Regions from separate parts of the Pseudomonas sp. GL_135 genome, predicted to be linked through region 2. Evidence: predicted binding sites of a transcription regulator. Region 2 holds the regulator's gene; each other region holds the start of a gene.
What was found. Region 2 encodes sigma-54, which starts transcription at its own class of promoters, with help from an activator protein. Its sites were predicted from a motif close to ANTGGCATNNANNTTGCTNT; they were not measured.

Region 1: a site for sigma-54 is predicted at 2,207-2,226, ahead of glnK (P-II family nitrogen regulator). Genes of this name have one in related genera too.
Region 3: a site for sigma-54 is predicted at 3,629-3,648, ahead of AC3ISG_RS10610 (sigma 54-interacting transcriptional regulator). Genes of this name have one in related genera too.

What each region holds. Positions count from the first base shown of each region.
Region 1 is NZ_CM174408.1:5,430,083-5,435,798, forward strand. It holds gene AC3ISG_RS24025 (secondary thiamine-phosphate synthase enzyme YjbQ) at 1-43, opposite strand, end outside; gene AC3ISG_RS24030 (ammonium transporter) at 293-1,630, opposite strand; gene glnK (P-II family nitrogen regulator) at 1,665-2,003, opposite strand; gene AC3ISG_RS24040 (accessory factor UbiK family protein) at 2,419-2,703, shown strand; partial or broken gene AC3ISG_RS24045 (YifB family Mg chelatase-like AAA ATPase) at 2,906-3,757, shown strand; gene AC3ISG_RS24050 (hypothetical protein) at 4,084-4,857, shown strand; gene AC3ISG_RS24055 (hypothetical protein) at 4,906-5,716, shown strand, end outside.
Region 2 is NZ_CM174408.1:961,058-966,773, forward strand. It holds gene AC3ISG_RS04345 (sensor domain-containing diguanylate cyclase) at 1-722, opposite strand, end outside; gene AC3ISG_RS04350 (HPr family phosphocarrier protein) at 768-1,040, opposite strand; gene rapZ (RNase adapter RapZ) at 1,057-1,914, opposite strand; gene ptsN (PTS IIA-like nitrogen regulatory protein PtsN) at 1,917-2,381, opposite strand; gene hpf (ribosome hibernation-promoting factor, HPF/YfiA family) at 2,394-2,702, opposite strand; gene AC3ISG_RS04370 (RNA polymerase factor sigma-54) at 2,779-4,272, opposite strand; gene lptB (LPS export ABC transporter ATP-binding protein) at 4,462-5,187, opposite strand; gene lptA (lipopolysaccharide transport periplasmic protein LptA) at 5,187-5,716, opposite strand, start outside; gene lptC (LPS export ABC transporter periplasmic protein LptC) at 5,716-5,716, opposite strand, start outside.
Region 3 is NZ_CM174408.1:2,378,072-2,383,787, forward strand. It holds gene cobN (cobaltochelatase subunit CobN) at 1-1,235, shown strand, start outside; gene AC3ISG_RS10595 (magnesium chelatase ATPase subunit I) at 1,324-2,364, shown strand; gene AC3ISG_RS10600 (vWA domain-containing protein) at 2,466-3,044, shown strand; gene AC3ISG_RS10605 (hypothetical protein) at 3,080-3,346, opposite strand; gene AC3ISG_RS10610 (sigma 54-interacting transcriptional regulator) at 3,735-5,072, shown strand; gene AC3ISG_RS10615 (AAA family ATPase) at 5,124-5,648, opposite strand; gene pnuC (nicotinamide riboside transporter PnuC) at 5,654-5,716, opposite strand, start outside.

The DNA.
Region 1 (5,716 bases), 1.2 Mb from region 2:
CACGAGGCCTTGCCCGCAGCGTGATCAAGGTCTGTTGCCACATACCGTTCTCCGCCCTTCGGCGCGCATTCTAACGCGCTGGAAAAAAAAACAAAGTGCGTAATGAGCGACGATTTTTACGGGCGCAGAACAAGGGCATTTATGCCCTCTCAAGCGTCCGGAATCGCCAGGTTTGGCCGAACATTGCAGCGGATGTCCCTGCCTGGAACACCCGCCCCCTGTGCGGACATCCCTATCGACAAACCCCAGACAAAAAAATGCCCGGAGACCCGGGCATTTTTTCATGCGTGGATTACAAGTTGTAGCCACGTTCGTTGTGTTGCGCCAGATCCAGGCCGACCGCTTCTTCTTCTTCGGTGACACGCAGGCCCATGACCATGTCGAGCACCTTGAGAATGATGAAGGTCACGATCGCGGTGTAGATGACCGTGAAGCCGACGCCTTTGCACTGAATCCAGACTTGTGCCGCGATGTCGGTCACAGTGCCGAAGCCGCCCAGCGAAGGGGCTGCAAACACGCCAGTCAGGATCGCGCCAAGGATACCGCCGATACCGTGAACGCCGAACGCATCCAGGGAGTCGTCGTAGCCCAGTTTGCGTTTCAGGCTGGTGGCGCAGAAGAAGCAGACCACGCCTGCCGCCAGACCGATGATCAGGCCGCCCATTGGGCCGACAGTACCGGCAGCCGGAGTCACAGCAACCAGACCGGCAACCACACCCGAGGCAATGCCCAGCGCGCTTGGCTTACCGTGGGTCAGCCATTCGGCGAACATCCAGCCCAGCGCTGCAGCAGCAGTGGCGATCTGGGTGACCAGCATGGCCATACCGGCGGTGCCGTTGGCCGCAGCTGCGGAACCTGCGTTGAAGCCGAACCAGCCCACCCAGAGCATGGCCGCACCTACCAGGGTGTAACCCAGATTGTGCGGGGCCATCGGAGTGGTCGGGAAACCTTTACGCTTGCCGAGTACCAGGCACGCTACCAGGCCAGCCACACCGGCGTTGATGTGAACAACGGTGCCGCCCGCGAAGTCCAGAACGCCCCAGTCCCACAACAGACCGCCGACGCCGCTCCAGACCATGTGCGCAATCGGCGCGTAAACCAGGGTGAACCAGATCGCCATGAAGATCAGCATCGCGGAGAACTTCATGCGTTCTGCGAAGGCGCCAACGATCAGGGCCGGGGTGATGATGGCGAAGGTCATCTGGAAGGTCACGAAGACGGCTTCCGGGAACAGTGCCGCAGGGCCAGTGATGCTTGCCGGGGTGATGCCTGCCAGGAACGCCTTCGACAGACCGCCGACGAAGGAGTTGAAGTTGACGACGTTGGCTTCCATCCCGGTGGTGTCGAACGCCATGCTGTAGCCGTAGACGACCCACAGGATGCTGATCAGACCGGTAATGGCGAAGCATTGCATCATCACGGAAAGAATGTTTTTAGAGCGGACCATGCCGCCGTAGAACAGCGCCAGACCGGGGATGGTCATGAACAGCACCAGCGCGGTAGAGGTCAGCATCCAGGCGGTGTCGCCGGAATTGAGTACAGGGGCTGCCACTTCGTCTGCCGCCATGGCCAAGCCAGGGGTTACGAGGGACAACAGGGCTCCTAGCCCTGCGAATTGACGCAGAGTCATATTGTTTTCTCCTGGGGCGTTGGGGTTTGGCGGCTTAGATTGCGTCGGTATCGGTTTCGCCGGTACGGATGCGGATGGCCTGTTCCAGATTGACCACGAAGATCTTGCCGTCACCGATCTTGCCGGTGTTGGCCGCTTTGGTTATCGCTTCGATAACGCGGTCCAGATCCTTGTCGTCGATCGCAACATCGATCTTCACCTTGGGGAGGAAGTCGACTACATACTCCGCACCGCGATACAGCTCGGTGTGGCCTTTCTGACGTCCGAAGCCTTTGACTTCAGTAACCGTGATGCCCTGCACGCCGATTTCGGACAGCGACTCGCGTACGTCGTCCAGCTTGAACGGCTTGATGATGGCAGTGACTAGCTTCATGAAACTTTCTCCCGAATTGGTGGACTTGCCCCAGGAAAACAAACCCGACTCAAGTCTAAGCGCAGTGTCTGGCTTTGTAACGCGTCGTGTCCGCAAGAGACCTGACCAACTCCAGAAAACCGCTTCTGACGAAACATTCCCCGCTCCGCCTGCCGCACTGCATTCGTCACAGCGACTGCATCAGTGCATGGGTTACAAGCCACTAAGCAGAAAGCTTGCCATCTCATCGATCGGCGTGAATTTCGGCACTTGAACCGTTAATTCACGCTTCAGAGTAGTCATCGATTGCCAGCGCCGCACAACAACGGTGCGCGCGTGCCCGAGACGATGCGCGAAAAGCGTGCAGAGCGTTGCGCGTGGCGGGCGGTCGAAAGCTGCGTGCTACACTCGCGCCCTCTGATTCTGGAGTTTCATCATGCTCGCCCCTAAAGCCTTTCTCGACGCCCTGAGCGGCCACGCGTCCCGCCTGTTCAACGGCGAAACCCCGGTTCCCCGCAACGAATTCGAAACCCAGTTCAAGGCGCTGCTGCAGAGCGGTTTTAGCAAGCTGGATCTGGTCAGCCGGGAAGAATTCGACAGCCAGATGATCGTCCTCGCCCGCACCCGCGCCCGACTTGAGGCACTGGAAGCGAAGATGGCGGAGATGGAAGCGCAGTTGGCGACGCAGCCGAAAGCGCCAGGGGCTGAGCCACAGGGTTGAGCGTTTAACCCTGCGGGTGCTCAGGCGCAGTGCGCAATGCGCTGAACCTGGGCTTTGATGGCCTCCAACGTGGTCATCGACCTATCCTCCTGTGCCCCTGCCCTTCAATACATACCCCGAAAAACATGCCCCCGCCCACGCGCCGGGCCAATGACTATCCTTCAGCTCGCCGCAGGAAGCGGTGCTGCCTTCAAGGAAAGCCATGTCCCTCGCGATCGTTCTGAGCCGTGCCCAAGTTGGCGTTGAAGCCCCTGCCGTGACCGTTGAAACCCATCTCGCCAACGGGCTGCCCAGTCTGACGCTGGTAGGTCTGCCGGAAGGCGCGGTGAAGGAGAGCAAGGATCGGGTACGCAGTGCGATCCTTAACTGTCGGCTGGAATTCCCGGCGCGGCGGATCACACTGAATCTGGCCCCTGCCGATTTGCCCAAGGACGGCGGACGCTTCGATGTCGCCATCGCACTTGGCTTGCTGGCCGCCAGCGCGCAGGTGCCGACGCTTGCGTTGGAGGGCATCGAATGTCTGGGGGAACTGGCGTTATCGGGCGCGATTCGTCCCGTGCAGGGCGTGCTCCCGGCGGCGCTTGCTGCGCGTGAAGCGGGCCACACGCTGATCGTCCCGGCAGTGAATGCCGAGGAAGCGTGTCTGGCGTCAGGCCTGAAGGTAATCGCGGTCAGTCATCTGCTGGAGCTGGTGTCCCACCTTAATGGGCACACGGTCATCCCGCCCTATAAATCCAATGGCCTGATTCTGCAGACGCAGCCTTATCCCGACCTGAGTGAGGTGCAAGGCCAAACTGCCGCCAAACGCGCTCTATTGGTAGCCGCCGCTGGTGCCCATAACCTTCTTTTTAGTGGCCCTCCCGGCACTGGCAAGACGCTGCTTGCGAGCCGTTTGCCCGGGCTATTACCGCCGCTGGATGAGCTCGAAGCGCTGGAGGTGGCTGCGATTCAGTCGGTCGCCAGTCATGCGCCGCTGACCAGTTGGCCCCAGCGCCCTTTTCGGCAACCCCATCACTCGGCATCGGGTCCTGCGCTGGTCGGGGGCGGCTGTCGGCTTTCGAAATAGATGCGATTTTTTCGAAATTAATGCGACTGGAATATTCTACGCTTGTGGCGCCACCACTGCTTACAACCTGCGGCGCGGCATCCCGGAACACTGTCACGCCATGACTATTGAAAATAGCGCACGTCTACACCTTGGGGGGCGCAAGCTCTGCTTCAACATGTTCTACGGCAACAACTTTTCCTTCGATTTGCCGGGAGGGATTCGTTTGGCGGAAGATCTTGCTTTTTAAGCCGTCGGCACGAATGGGCTCGGTTGCTTTTGCAGGGCCGTCCAGTTTCCTGGCATTACATACCCTTCACATGCGAGCCCATTCCATGACTTTTGAGCCACCACAGAAAGGCAACCCTCATCAACTGACGATAAACCAACACACTTTCCCGAACGCCAGCATTTCTCGCTTCGCGAACGAGAAAGGGGCGGTTCAGGTGCTGCGCAAGGCGTCTGAAAAGGTCTTTCATGCCAGGCCAGCAGACCAGATCTTCTGCGCCCTACGGGTTTGGGATCAACAGGCGGAAGGCGGGTTCATGAAAGACATCGAGGACGCCTTCCAGGCTCTGGCCAGCGTTATCCTCGATAATCCTGCCTTTCGCTTTGGCCGCCAGCATTTCACCGTGATCGACGAATTCTACTGCCTCTGGAACATCCGAACGCAGTGGAAGAAGAACAAACGGCTGGCTAACCCGTCAATCGGCGATGCTCCAAAGGTAATTGGTCTCCGGCATCACTACACCCAGGATGAGCAGGAGCTACTGGAGGCCGAAGGTATCAGCTGTATCCGCCCCGACCTCACTATTTCAAGCCGCGCGCTGGTCGCACCGTCGATTCGCCTCACACTTTCCAACGCGGTAAGGGCGATGAGTGGCAAAACATGGCAGCTCCTGCAGGCTGTCGAGGGGGAGTTTGTCGTGCCGGACAGCTTTTCCAAATGGCTGTTTGTACCGCTGTCGCCCACCGCCTGCCTCTGCGCGCATCCTGAAGTGAACGCACCCAGGCTGCACCGTGATGGCGTGGCGGTCATTAATCGCCTTGCCATTGAGGCCAGCATCGATTATTACTTCGCTCGCGACCTAGATCATTGCCCACAATGAGGGCACATGTGAAATTTAAAACTTTAACAACATAAGAATTAGACAGCCATGACGGAAGATGAATACCTAAGGATAGTGAACAATATTAGCAATGAAGAAGTCGCAAAAATAATGTTCGAGGCATTATCAACTTTGCATATGCACCTGGAATGGCAGCACGAAACCATGTCAGAGGCTGACAAGTGGATATATTGCTTATTCAAAGCCTTTTTCAAGATGTACAATACCACCTACCATTTATCTAATGGGATACCCTATTTTTTTAGGCCAGAAATAAACTATATTGACATAAGAAGCATAAACATACAAATCCGAAGCTGTCACGAAATATATTTGACCTACAACTATATTACCAAAAGCAAATTTGCCACCGGCGGACGGGAAGAAAGAGAATTCAAATACGCCGCTTACGAATTAGCGGGAAATTTAGACAACAAACGCACTTATGAAAGAATAAGACAATTTGAAGGATACAAAGATCTATATGACCAGCAGATCGAGACGGTTAACGAAAAAATTCTGGAGTGCCGGAAAACACTTACAAGAAGCCCAATTTACAAGCTGCTTTCCACGGAAATTAAAAATGCAGTGCGAAATGGACAGTGGAAGATAACCACTCAAAAAAAGCTTAGCTGGGCTGATTTGCTAGATTGCACCCCAATTCCAAGAGCATATGGTGAATTCGAATACAATAACCTATGCCTTTACACACATGCGAGTCATGCCTCGCTAGCGCTAGAAGCGCAGCATGATCTGAATATGATCAGCGCACTCGCACACTTATACAAACTTGCAGCACTTATGTGTGATACTACCGTGTATGCATTCAATCTGGATGACATGCTTGATCTACGAACTA
Region 2 (5,716 bases):
CGCATACTGAAGTTCTGGCCGACAAAGGTGCGATTGTTTTCATCGGGTTGGCGGGCGAGCAGCACGCCATCTGCGCTGAGCAAGTTGACGGTGCTGGTGGGGCCGATGTCCAGCGTGCGAAACAGCTGGTTGAAATACGACAGGCGCATTGATGCACTGGCGATGCCGATGAACTGGCCGGTGTCGGAGGGGAGACGCCGACTGAAACTGATGCACAGGTCCTTGAAGCCCCAGCGCGACAGGAACGGTCCGTCTACCACCAGCGCCAGCGAGCTGCTCTCCCGGTGTTTTTGAAAGCCTGGCCGATCGGAAAAGTTGTCCAGTCGAGGCGTTAGAGAAGTGGAATCGGCAACGATGCGCCCGGTTTCATCGAGCAGCACCAGATCGCCCTTGTAGGGCGCCGCCGTAGCCCGGTCGAACAGCACCAACTGCCGTAACTCCGGCGAAATCGTCATGACATCGGGTCGTCGCCATGCAGCGATCAGGCCCTGAAGAGAGGTGTCGTACAGCTCGGCGTTACGCTGCACATCCGCATCGATCAACTGCACCACGTTGTTCGCCGAGCGCACGGCGGCTTCGTTGGCGGTGCCCAGCTCCCGAAACAACAACCAAGTGACGATGGCCAGGATGGCTCCCACCGCCAGGGCGCTGCCCAGCATCAGCATCTTCTCGGACCCTGATCTGATCCCTCGCGCTAATGGAGGCATGGCTGTCAGTGGCATCGATCATCTCTGACGGGGAAGGAAAGCGTCGTGCAGCGGTAAGGCTTATTCGCCTTCGTCGAACTTGTTGTTGATCAGTTCTACCAACCCGGCCAGGGCGGCATCGGCTTCGTCACCTTCGGTGGCCAGGTGGATCAGGGTGCCTTTCCCGGCAGCCAGCATCATGACGGCCATGATGCTTTTGCCATCGACCATGGTCTCCGGCGTGCGACCGACCCTGATCTGGCAAGGGTACTTGCCGGCGACACCCACGAATTTGGCGGCGGCCCGGGCGTGCAGACCCAGCTTGTTGGTGATGGTGATTTCTAGAGCGGGCATCGCGAGGGAGGTCCTTTCAGCTTAGGTCGCGGTGGCGGACCTGAACATTCTTGAGCGATTGCTGCAGCACCTGACCCAGACGTTCAGTCAGGTAGACAGAGCGGTGATGTCCGCCGGTGCAGCCAATGGCAATAGTGACGTAGGCGCGGTTGCTGGCGGCGAAGCGCGGCAACCACTTATTGAGGTACGAAAAGATGTCCTGGAACATTTCCTCGACGTCCGGTTGAGCGGCCAGGTAATCGGCCACCGGCTTGTCGAGGCCCGACTGCTCACGCAGTTCGGGCTTCCAGTACGGGTTCGGCAGGCAGCGCACGTCGAACACCAGATCGGCATCCACGGGCATGCCACGCTTGAAGCCAAAGGATTCGATGAGGAAGGCAGTGCCCGGCTCGGGTTTGTTCAGCAGGCGCAACTTGAGGATGTCGCGCAACTGATAGAGATTAAGGTGCGTGGTGTCGACCGTCAGGTCAGCCAGATCGATGATCGGACCCAGCAGGGTTTTCTCGTCACGGATCGCTTCGGCCAGCGAGCGCGTCGCCGTGCTCAGCGGATGACGGCGACGGGTCTCGGAAAAGCGCTTGAGAAGGGTAGGTTCATCGGCATCGAGGAACAGCACGTCGCACTGGATGTGCCGGGCGCGAACCTCGGCGAGCATGCGCGGGAATCGCGTCAGGTGACTGGGCAGGTTGCGTGCGTCGATCGAGACCGCCAGCAGGGGCTCAGCCAGTTCGCTGTTGATCAGCGCGCGTTCGGCCAGCTCCGGCAGCAGGCCGGCAGGCAGGTTGTCGACGCAGTAGAAACCGCTGTCTTCAAGGACATCGAGGGCTGTGCTCTTGCCGGAGCCGGAGCGGCCGCTGACGATGATCATGCGCATGGTCAGTGACCGTTCTGGACGTCGAGCACGACGTTGTAGAGCTCTTCAGCGGTTTTGGCACCGCGCAGCCGCTTACGCACATCCTCACGGTCGAGCATGCTGGCGATCTGGCGGAGCAATTCAAGGTGAGCATCGGTGGCCGCTTCCGGGACAAGCAGCACAAACAGCAGGTCAACCGGAGCGCCGTCGATGGCGTCGAAATCGATGGGCTTTTCCAGATGCAGTACGGCGCTGACAGGCGTTGAACAGCCCTTCAGCCGACAGTGGGGAATGGCGATGCCGTTACCGAATCCGGTGGAACCGAGCTTTTCACGGGCAATGAGGCTTTCAAACACCTCCTGCTCATCCAGATCAGGCACTTGCGTGCCGATCATTTTGGCGATGTTCTGGAGTACAGCTTTTTTGCTGCCGCCTGGCACGTTCACGAGTGAACGGCCAGGGGTCAGGATATTTTCAAGTCGGATCATGGGTGGGGAGTGTCAGCGAGCAGTCGCGCCTTGCAGCAGACTTTGCTGTTTTTCCTTATGTTTTTTGAGTTGGCGGTCAAGCTTGTCGGCAAGCAGGTCAATGGCTGCATACATGTCGTCGTGTTCGGCGTTGGCAACCACTTCAGCGCCAGGAACGTGCAGGGTGGCTTCGATTTTCTGCTTGAGCTTCTCGACCTCCATGGTGACCTGCACATTCGTGATCTTGTCAAAGTGGCGTTCCAATCGGGCGAGTTTCTCGCCGATGTAGGTACGCAGAGGTTCAGTCACTTCCAGCTGGTGTCCACTGATGTTGACTTGCATACAGCTTCTCCTTCGTTGCCAGTGCATTAAGAGGCAGGCGTAATGCCTGCCACTGGAACGCTTTGACGTGTGACCTTTACATCAGTCGCTTGCGTTCGCTGGACGGCGAGATCCCGAGGGATTCGCGGTACTTGGCGACTGTGCGACGGGCCACTTGAATGCCTTGTGCTTCCAGTAAACCAGCGATCTTGCTGTCACTCAACGGCTTTTTCTGATTTTCCGCGGCGACCAGTTTTTTGATGATCGCGCGAATCGCCGTGGACGAGCACTCGCCGCCTTCGGAGGTGCTGACGTGGCTGGAAAAGAAATATTTGAGTTCGTAAATCCCGCGCGGCGTGTGCATGAACTTCTGCGTGGTCACCCGGGAAATCGTCGATTCGTGCATGCCAACCGCTTCAGCAATGTCATGCAGAACCAGCGGCTTCATGGCCTCGTCCCCGTACTCCAGAAAGCCGCGCTGGTGTTCGACGATCTGCGTGGCCACCTTCATCAGCGTCTCGTTGCGGCTCTGCAGGCTCTTGATGAACCAGCGCGCCTCTTGCAGCTGATTGCGCATGAACGTGTTGTCGGCACTGGTATCGGCTCGACGCACAAAGCCTGCATATTGCGGATTGACCCGCAGGCGCGGCACGGATTCCTGGTTCAGCTCCACCAACCAGCGCTCGTTGTCCTTGCGCACGATGACGTCAGGTACGACGTATTCGGGTTCGCTGGATTCGATCTGCGAGCCGGGGCGCGGGTTGAGACTCTGGACCAGCTCGATGACCTGGCGCAGGTCGTCTTCCTTGAGCTTCATGCGGCGCATCAGTTGCGCGTAGTCGCGGCTGCCCAACAGATCGATGTACTCGCTGACCAGCTTCTGCGCTTCTGCCAGCCACTTGGTTTTGGCCGGCAACTGGCGAAGTTGCAGCAGCAGGCATTCGCTCAGGTTGCGAGCGCCGATGCCCGCAGGCTCGAACTGCTGGATGCGGTGCAGAACGGCTTCGATTTCGTCCAGCTCGATATCGAGCTCGGGATCGAACGCGTCGAGCAATTCGTCGAGTGTTTCGTCGAGGTAGCCCTGGTTGTTGATGCAATCGATCAGGGTCACGGCGATCAGGCGATCGGTGTCCGACATCGGCGCCAGATTGAGCTGCCAGAGCAGGTGGCTTTGCAGGCTCTCGCCAACGGAGGTGCGGGTGGTGAAATCCCACTCGTCATCATCATTGCTGGGCAGGCTGCTGGCGCTGGTCTGATAGACGTCTTCCCACGCCGTGTCGACCGGCAGTTCGTTGGGGATGCGCTCGTTCCAGTCACCCTCATCCAGATTGTCGACGGTAGGCGCAGACTCCTGATAAGTGGGTTCCTGAACGTCAGCGTTGGGCTTTTGCTCTACGTTATCGGCCAAGGGGTCGGCGTTGTCGAAATCGTCGCCTTCCTCCTGCCGTTCCAGCATCGGGTTCGACTCCAGCGCCTCCTGAATCTCCTGTTGGAGATCCAGCGTCGACAACTGAAGCAAGCGGATTGCCTGTTGCAGCTGAGGTGTCATCGTCAGCTGCTGGCCCATTCTCAAGACTAGCGAAGGTTTCATGGCAGGGCTTAACACCTTATTCGCCGGCGCACTGCGCGCCATTTACTACCAGGGCGCCGATGGCGCCAACTTAAGCAAATTATATGCCTGAAGCTGGAGGGTTTGCCTAGAGTGTGATGACAATTAAAAAACGAGGTCGGCGATGGCATCCGTTACGGGAGGGCGCACGACCTCATGTCATCACTGCGGTTACAGGCGGAACTCGTGACCCAGATACACTTCCTTGACCAACTGGTTGGCCAGGATGGACTCGGCGTCGCCTTCGGCAATCAGCTGGCCATCGTTGACGATGTAGGCGGTTTCGCAGATATCCAGCGTTTCACGCACGTTGTGGTCAGTGATCAGCACGCCGATCCCTTTGGCCTTGAGGTGGTGAATGATCTGCTTGATGTCGCCTACCGAAATAGGGTCAACACCGGCAAACGGTTCGTCGAGCAGAATGAATTTCGGCGAAGTGGCGAGGGCGCGTGCAATTTCCACACGGCGACGTTCCCCGCCCGACAGGCTCATACCCAGGTTGTCGCGGATGTGGGTAATGTGAAATTCCTGCAGCAGGCTTTCCAGCTCTTTGCGGCGGGCCGCGCGATCAAGCTCCTTGCGAGTCTCAAGGATCGCCATGATGTTGTCCGAGACGGAAAGCTTGCGAAAGATCGACGCTTCCTGTGGCAGGTAGCCAATACCGGCCCGGGCGCGGCCATGCATCGGCTGGTGGCTGACATCCTGGTCGTCGATCAGCACGCGACCCTGATCCGCCTGAACCAGGCCGACGATCATGTAGAAGCAGGTGGTCTTGCCGGCGCCGTTGGGGCCGAGCAGGCCAACGATCTGGCCGCTCTCGATGGACAGGCTGACGTCACGTACCACCTGGCGGCTTTTATAGGCCTTGGCCAGGTGTTGGGCTTTCAGCGTTGCCATTACTGGGCCTTCTGCTGGTCGGTTTTCTTTTTCGGCTGGATGACCATGTCGATGCGAGGGCGTGGTGCGGTGACCTTGGTGCCGTTGGCGCGGCCGGCGTTCACGACCTGCTTGACGGTGTCATAGACAATTTTCTCGCCTTCGGACGTGTTGCCATCGTTGACCACTTTGGCTTTGTCGATCAGCACGATGCGGTTCTGCGCCGCGAAGTATTGAATAGTGACACCCCAGGCCTGAACGATCGGCTTGTCCACCGATGGCTTCTGCTCGTAGTAGGCCAGGTTGCCCACGGACGTGAACACGTCCACGTCGCCTTGCGGCGTGCGGGTGATGGTCACAGTGTTGCCGGTGATCTTCATCGTGCCCTGGGTGATGATGACATTGCCTTTGTACGTGGCGATGCCTTGCTTGTCGTCCAGCTGCGCGTCATCCGACTGGATGTGGATGGGTTGATCGCGATCCGTCGGCAGAGACCAGGCGCTCGCGCTTCCCAGTGCTGCGCCCAGGCCGAGCAAAAAAGGAAGGGTTT
Region 3 (5,716 bases), 1.4 Mb from region 2:
CAAGCGGCGCCCCCAGTCGCGGACGGCTGGACGTGTTGCCCACCGGGCGCAACTTCTTCTCGGTGGACGTGAGAAACCTGCCGACCATGACCGCGTGGCGCATTGGTTTCCAGTCGGCGAATCTGTTGCTGGAGAGGCACTTACAGGACCATGGTGATTACCTCCGTCAGCTGGGTCTTTCGGTGTGGGGCACGGCAACCATGCGCACAGGCGGCGATGACATCGCTCAGGCCATGGCGTTGATGGGGGTGCGTCCGGTGTGGGCGACGGGCAGTCAGCGCGTGGATGATTTCGAAATCCTGCCCTTGAGCCTGCTAGATCGGCCTCGGGTCGATGTGACCCTGCGGGTGTCCGGTTTTTTCCGCGACGCGTTCGCCAACCTGATCCGCCTGTTCGATGCGGCGGTGCAGGCCGTCGCCGCGCTGGACGAGCCCGACGACATGAACCCTCTGGCGGCGCGCGTGCGCCAGGAGCGTGAGCAACTGCTGCGCGACGGTCTGGATGCCGATCAAGCGGCGAAGCAGGCCGGCTGGCGCATCTTCGGCGCCAAACCGGGCGCGTATGGCGCGGGGGTGCAGAACGCCATCGACGGACGCTTGTGGCAAAGCCGCGACGACCTCGCCGAGGTCTACTTGAACTGGGGCGGCTACGCCTATGGCGGCAGCGACGAGGGCACGCCGGCCCGTGACGGTTTTGCCAGGCGGCTGAGCCAGGTTCAGGCGGTGCTGCAGAATCAGGACAACCGCGAACACGATCTGCTGGATTCCAACGATTACTACCAGTTCCAGGGCGGGATGCTGGCGGCGGTGGAAAGCCTGTCCGGCGAAAAGGTCGCCAGTTATCACGGCGACCACAGCCAGCCCGATCTGCCGAAAATCCGCACGCTGAAGGAAGAACTCAACCGGGTGGTGCGCTCGCGGGCGGCCAATCCGAAGTGGATCGAAGGGGTCAAGCGCCACGGCTACAAGGGCGCGTTCGAGATGGCGGCGACGGTGGATTTCCTGTTCGCCTTCGACGCCACCACCGAACTGATCGACGACCACCAATACGCGCTGCTCGCCGACGCCTATCTGCTGGACGCCTCGACCCGCGATTTCATCCAGCAGCACAACCCCGACGCATTGCGGGACATGACCGAGCGCATGCTCGAAGCCCAGCAGCGCGGCTTGTGGCAGGAGCCGGGCGAGTACCGCGAGGCGCTGGAGAATCTGTTGCTGGACATCGAAGAGTCATGAGGATGGATGAGCGCCTGCCCGGCAGTGCGCACAGACGCCTGACGGGCTTGAACAACGTGACTGCCCTGCCGCTTGACGAGAATCGAACATGACCGACACCCCACATTTTCCCTTGGCCGCCGTCGTCGGTGCCGATGACCTGAAGCTCGCCTTGTGCCTGACCGCCATCGACCCGAAAATCGGCGGCGTGTTGATTGAAGGGCCGCGCGGCATGGCCAAATCGACCCTGGCCCGAGGGCTGGCGGATCTGTTGGCCAGCGGTCAGTTCGTCACGCTGCCGCTGGGCGCCACCGAGGAGCGGCTGGTCGGCACGCTGGACCTTGACGCGGCACTGGGCGAGGGCCGCGCGGCTTTCTCCCCTGGGGTTCTGGCGAAGGCGGACGGCGGCGTGCTGTACGTCGATGAGGTTAATCTGCTGCCGGACCATCTGGTCGATCTGCTGCTGGATGTGGCCGCCAGCGGCGTTAATCTGGTGGAGCGCGACGGCATCTCCCATCGCCACGCGGCGCGCTTCGTGCTGATCGGCACCATGAACCCCGAAGAGGGCGAGCTGCGGCCGCAATTGCTCGACCGTTTCGGCCTGAACGTGGCGTTGAGCGGGCAGACAGTGCCGCACCAGCGCGGGCAGATCATTCGCCGCCGGCTGGATTTCGACGCCGACCCTGAAGCGTTCTGCGCGCAATGGGCCCCGCAACAGCAGGCATTGAAGGCCCGTTGTGAAACCGCCCGTGAACTATTGCCGAGCATCGAGCTGGATGACGTCAGTCTGGGCCTGATCACCGAGCGTTGTTTTGCCGCCGGGGTCGACGGTTTGCGGGCGGATCTGGTCTGGTTGCGCGCGGCCCGTGCCCATTCAGCCTGGCGTGGCGGAGCCCATATCACTGAAGCGGACATCGACGCCGTGGCTGATTTCGCCCTGCGCCACCGTCGGCGCGAGCCGCAACCCCCCCATCACTCCCAGCCTCAGCCGCCTGCGCCGTCAGAGCAAACCCCGCCGACACCCGATGACGGTGCTCGGCCGCAACATGACGCGTCAGAATCAGGCGAGGGCAGTTGGGGCGAGCTACCCGCTCGCAGCGTGCAAACCGGCAATCGCAAAGAAGTGCCCCACTGGTCAAAAAAGCCCTAGGCATTCGCCCCCGCCTGTCGAAGGGGGCGAATGCCAGCCCTCGACCGGGCGCAGCGGGTGGCGGTAAAAATGGCGCCGCACGCTCAGGTGCCGACGGCGCCATTGCCTGGCTGCCGACGTTGCTGCGCGGCCGCCCTCGGGCTCGTGCCGATCTGGTGCATCAACCCCGCAGTCGCCGGCCGGAGCAGCTCTGGCTGGTGATCGTCGACGCGTCGGCATCGACCCGACGCAATCAGGCGTTGAGTCAGGCGAAGGGGTTATTGGCAGGGGTGTTCGACGATGCCTATCGGCAGCGCGCCAGACTGGCGTTGCTCACCGCCAGCGGCAAGGGCGCCCGCTGGCAGCATCAGGGCCTGAAGGCCAGCGCTACGTTGCAGCCCTGGCTGGATGCATTGGGCGCTGGGGGCGGCACGCCGCTGTTTGATGCGATCAACCAGGCCGCGGCCTGGTCAGCCAAGCGGCAGAAGCGCTGCCCGGCGGAACAGCAACGGGTGCTGATTCTCACGGACGGGCGGGTCAAGGACATGCCGACGCTATCAGCACGACCGGCGCAGCCGCTTCCTTTGTTCAGCAGCCCCGTGCTGCTGATCGACATCGAGCGCGGGCCCATCCGACTGGGCCGCGCCCGGGACATCGCCGCGCAACTAGACGCTGACTACCGCCACATCGACGAGTGCTGAGCGCACGTCGCCGGCAGGTGTGTGATCAGCAGGTCTCAGGCCGGCATGGTCCACGGCTCAAGGCTGTAGCCTTCACCGCTGATCTCCGCACGGGCCTGTTCAAGAAACTGCGCCAGTTGCTTCGGATCGGAGTAGGCGCTGCTGGGGATCTGCTTGCGGCCAATGCGGGTGCTGGTGCGGTCGACGACCGTCAGGCTCAGCTCGCCGTTGCCATCCTGTGGGGCCCAGGCCACGCACTGGAAGGGTTCAAAGGCGTGACCGGCAATCAGCAAAGCATCGTTGAAGCGCAAGGGGGCGTTCATGGACTGTCCTCAAAGTGCCCGTATCCGTTGTGCACCGGCGGCGGGCGTTTCGCTCGGTGGTGACTGGTGTCGCTACCTGTACTGATGACCGTCCCCCACGGCTGAGTCACACCCATTCCTGAAATTTCCTGATTTATTTTGAACGAACGTGAGGCCGCGCTTCCTTCCCGCGCCTGGGTGAGCTGTTCCGGCGCCGGGGTTTTCAGGCCCAGCGACGTTCGATCTCGCACGCTGCTGCTAAGCACGTTTCGATCTCAGGCTTATAGAGAATCGATCCAAGGGCGTGTCAAAAATCTTGCTATGGTGTCAATCGGCCTTCACAAGCCACTGTTTATAAGAACGTTTTCTCCATGGATCACTACGCGACCCCGGCGCCAAGGAATCAAACATGCATGATCTGGCCTCCATCCGCCGCCTGCTGATCGTCGAACCGTGCGAGGAATGTTTGCAGCTGGTCCCCGGCTTGCGTATCGCGGGTTGGGATGTCGACAGCTGCACCCTGCAAGAGGCGGCGTTGCGTCCCTGCGACGTAGGTCTTATCCGCCTGCTGCCCGAGCATTTCGCCCACCCCGAAGTGGTCAAATCCCTTATTTCCCGAAGCAACACCGAATGGATCGCTGTGCTGACCAGCGAGGACCTGCGCCGCGAGCACATCGGTGATTTCGTCTGCGAATGGTTCTTCGATTTCCATACCTTGCCCTTCGATGTCGCGCGGGTGCAGGTCACGTTAGGGCGCGCCTACGGGATGGCGCGACTGCGAGCCAAAGACGCCAGCCATCCCAATGGTCTCCCTGTTGGCGAGAACCCGGGGCAGCAACTTCTGGGGGAAAGCCGGCCGATGCGCGAGTTGCGGCGTTTGCTGGGCAAGCTGGCGCCCACTGAATCGCCAGTGCTGATCCGAGGCGAAGGCGGGACAGGCAAGGAATTGATCGCGCGCACGTTGCATGGACAGTCCCAGCGCCGCGAGCAGCCCTTTATTTCGGTCAACTGCGGGGCGGCTTCGGAGGGTTTGCTGCAGGAAGAGCTCTTCGGCGACGCAGGGGAGACAGTCGACGCATCACGCCAACGCAAGCCGGGGCGCATCGAAGAAGCCAACGGCGGCACCTTGTTTCTCGACGGAATTGGCGATCTGCCCCTGGACGTGCAGGCCAACCTGCTGCGGTTTTTGCAGGATCGGCACATCCAGGTGGCCGGCGAACGCATCCCGGTCGATGTACGGGTCCTGGCGGCGACCCACGTCGACCTGGAAGCGGCGATTCGCATGAAGCGTTTTCGTGAAGACCTGTATTACCGGCTCAATGTGTTGCAAGTGGGCACCGCACCTTTGCGTGAACGGCACGGCGATCTGGCGTTGCTGGCCAATCACTTCGCTCAGTTCTACAGCCGGGAGACCGGCCGGCGGGCGCGCAATTTCAGTCAGGACGCGCTGGTCGCCATGGGCAAGCACGACTGGCCCGGCAACGTGCGGGAGCTGGAAAACCGGGTTCGTCGCGGGCTGGTGCTCGCAGAAGGGCGGCAGATTGAAGCGTTTGACCTCGGCTTGCTGGGCGAAGAGGAAATCAGCTCCAGCATGGCCACCCTGGATGAGTACAAGTCCCGGGCGGAACGGCAAGCGCTGTGTGATGTGTTGACCCGTCACAGCGACAACCTCAGCGTAGCGGCCAAAGTGCTGGGCATTTCGCGGCCCACGTTCTATCGCTTGCTGCACAAACACCAGATTCGTTGACCCGGCGTCGGGCGATTTATGCCCCGACGCCACCTTCCGGGTGTTTTGCATTCAGCCGTTGATCAACCGGGCGACCCGCTGCAGCACATGTTCGTTGCGCTCGCTCCAGCTTCCTTCAATCACAGCGAAAGGCTGCCCGTGGGCCACCAGCCATTGCCGGCTGGCCTCGAAGAATGCCTGGCGTTCCCCCAGATCCGGCTGGCAGCGCTGACCGTCGCCGACCCATTCGACGCCGTCGGGCGATAGCAACAGGTGCAGATCGTACTGGCGCTCGACGAGGGCGGCTTCGAGCCAGGCCGGGCAGTCGTTGAACAGCGTACGACTCCAGAGGATGTTGCTGAGCAAATGGGTGTCGAGGATCAGCAGTGCCGGCTTGATTGCGCGGGCGGCGTCTTCCCGGGCCAGTTGCTCGTGGGCGATGACGTCGATGTCAGCGTAAACGGTGTCCCGCTGCACCTCATCGATGTACTGGCGGACGTATTCGCCCACCAGCACGCCACCGAACTGTCGTTGGATCTCTTCCGCCAGCCAGCTCTTGCCGCTGGATTCAGGCCCTGTCAGTACCAGCACTTTCATCCCGGTCAACGCGCCAGCGCTGGGTCGGCGCGCCAGTCACGCCAGCCTTGCACGGCGAGCAGGGTGAA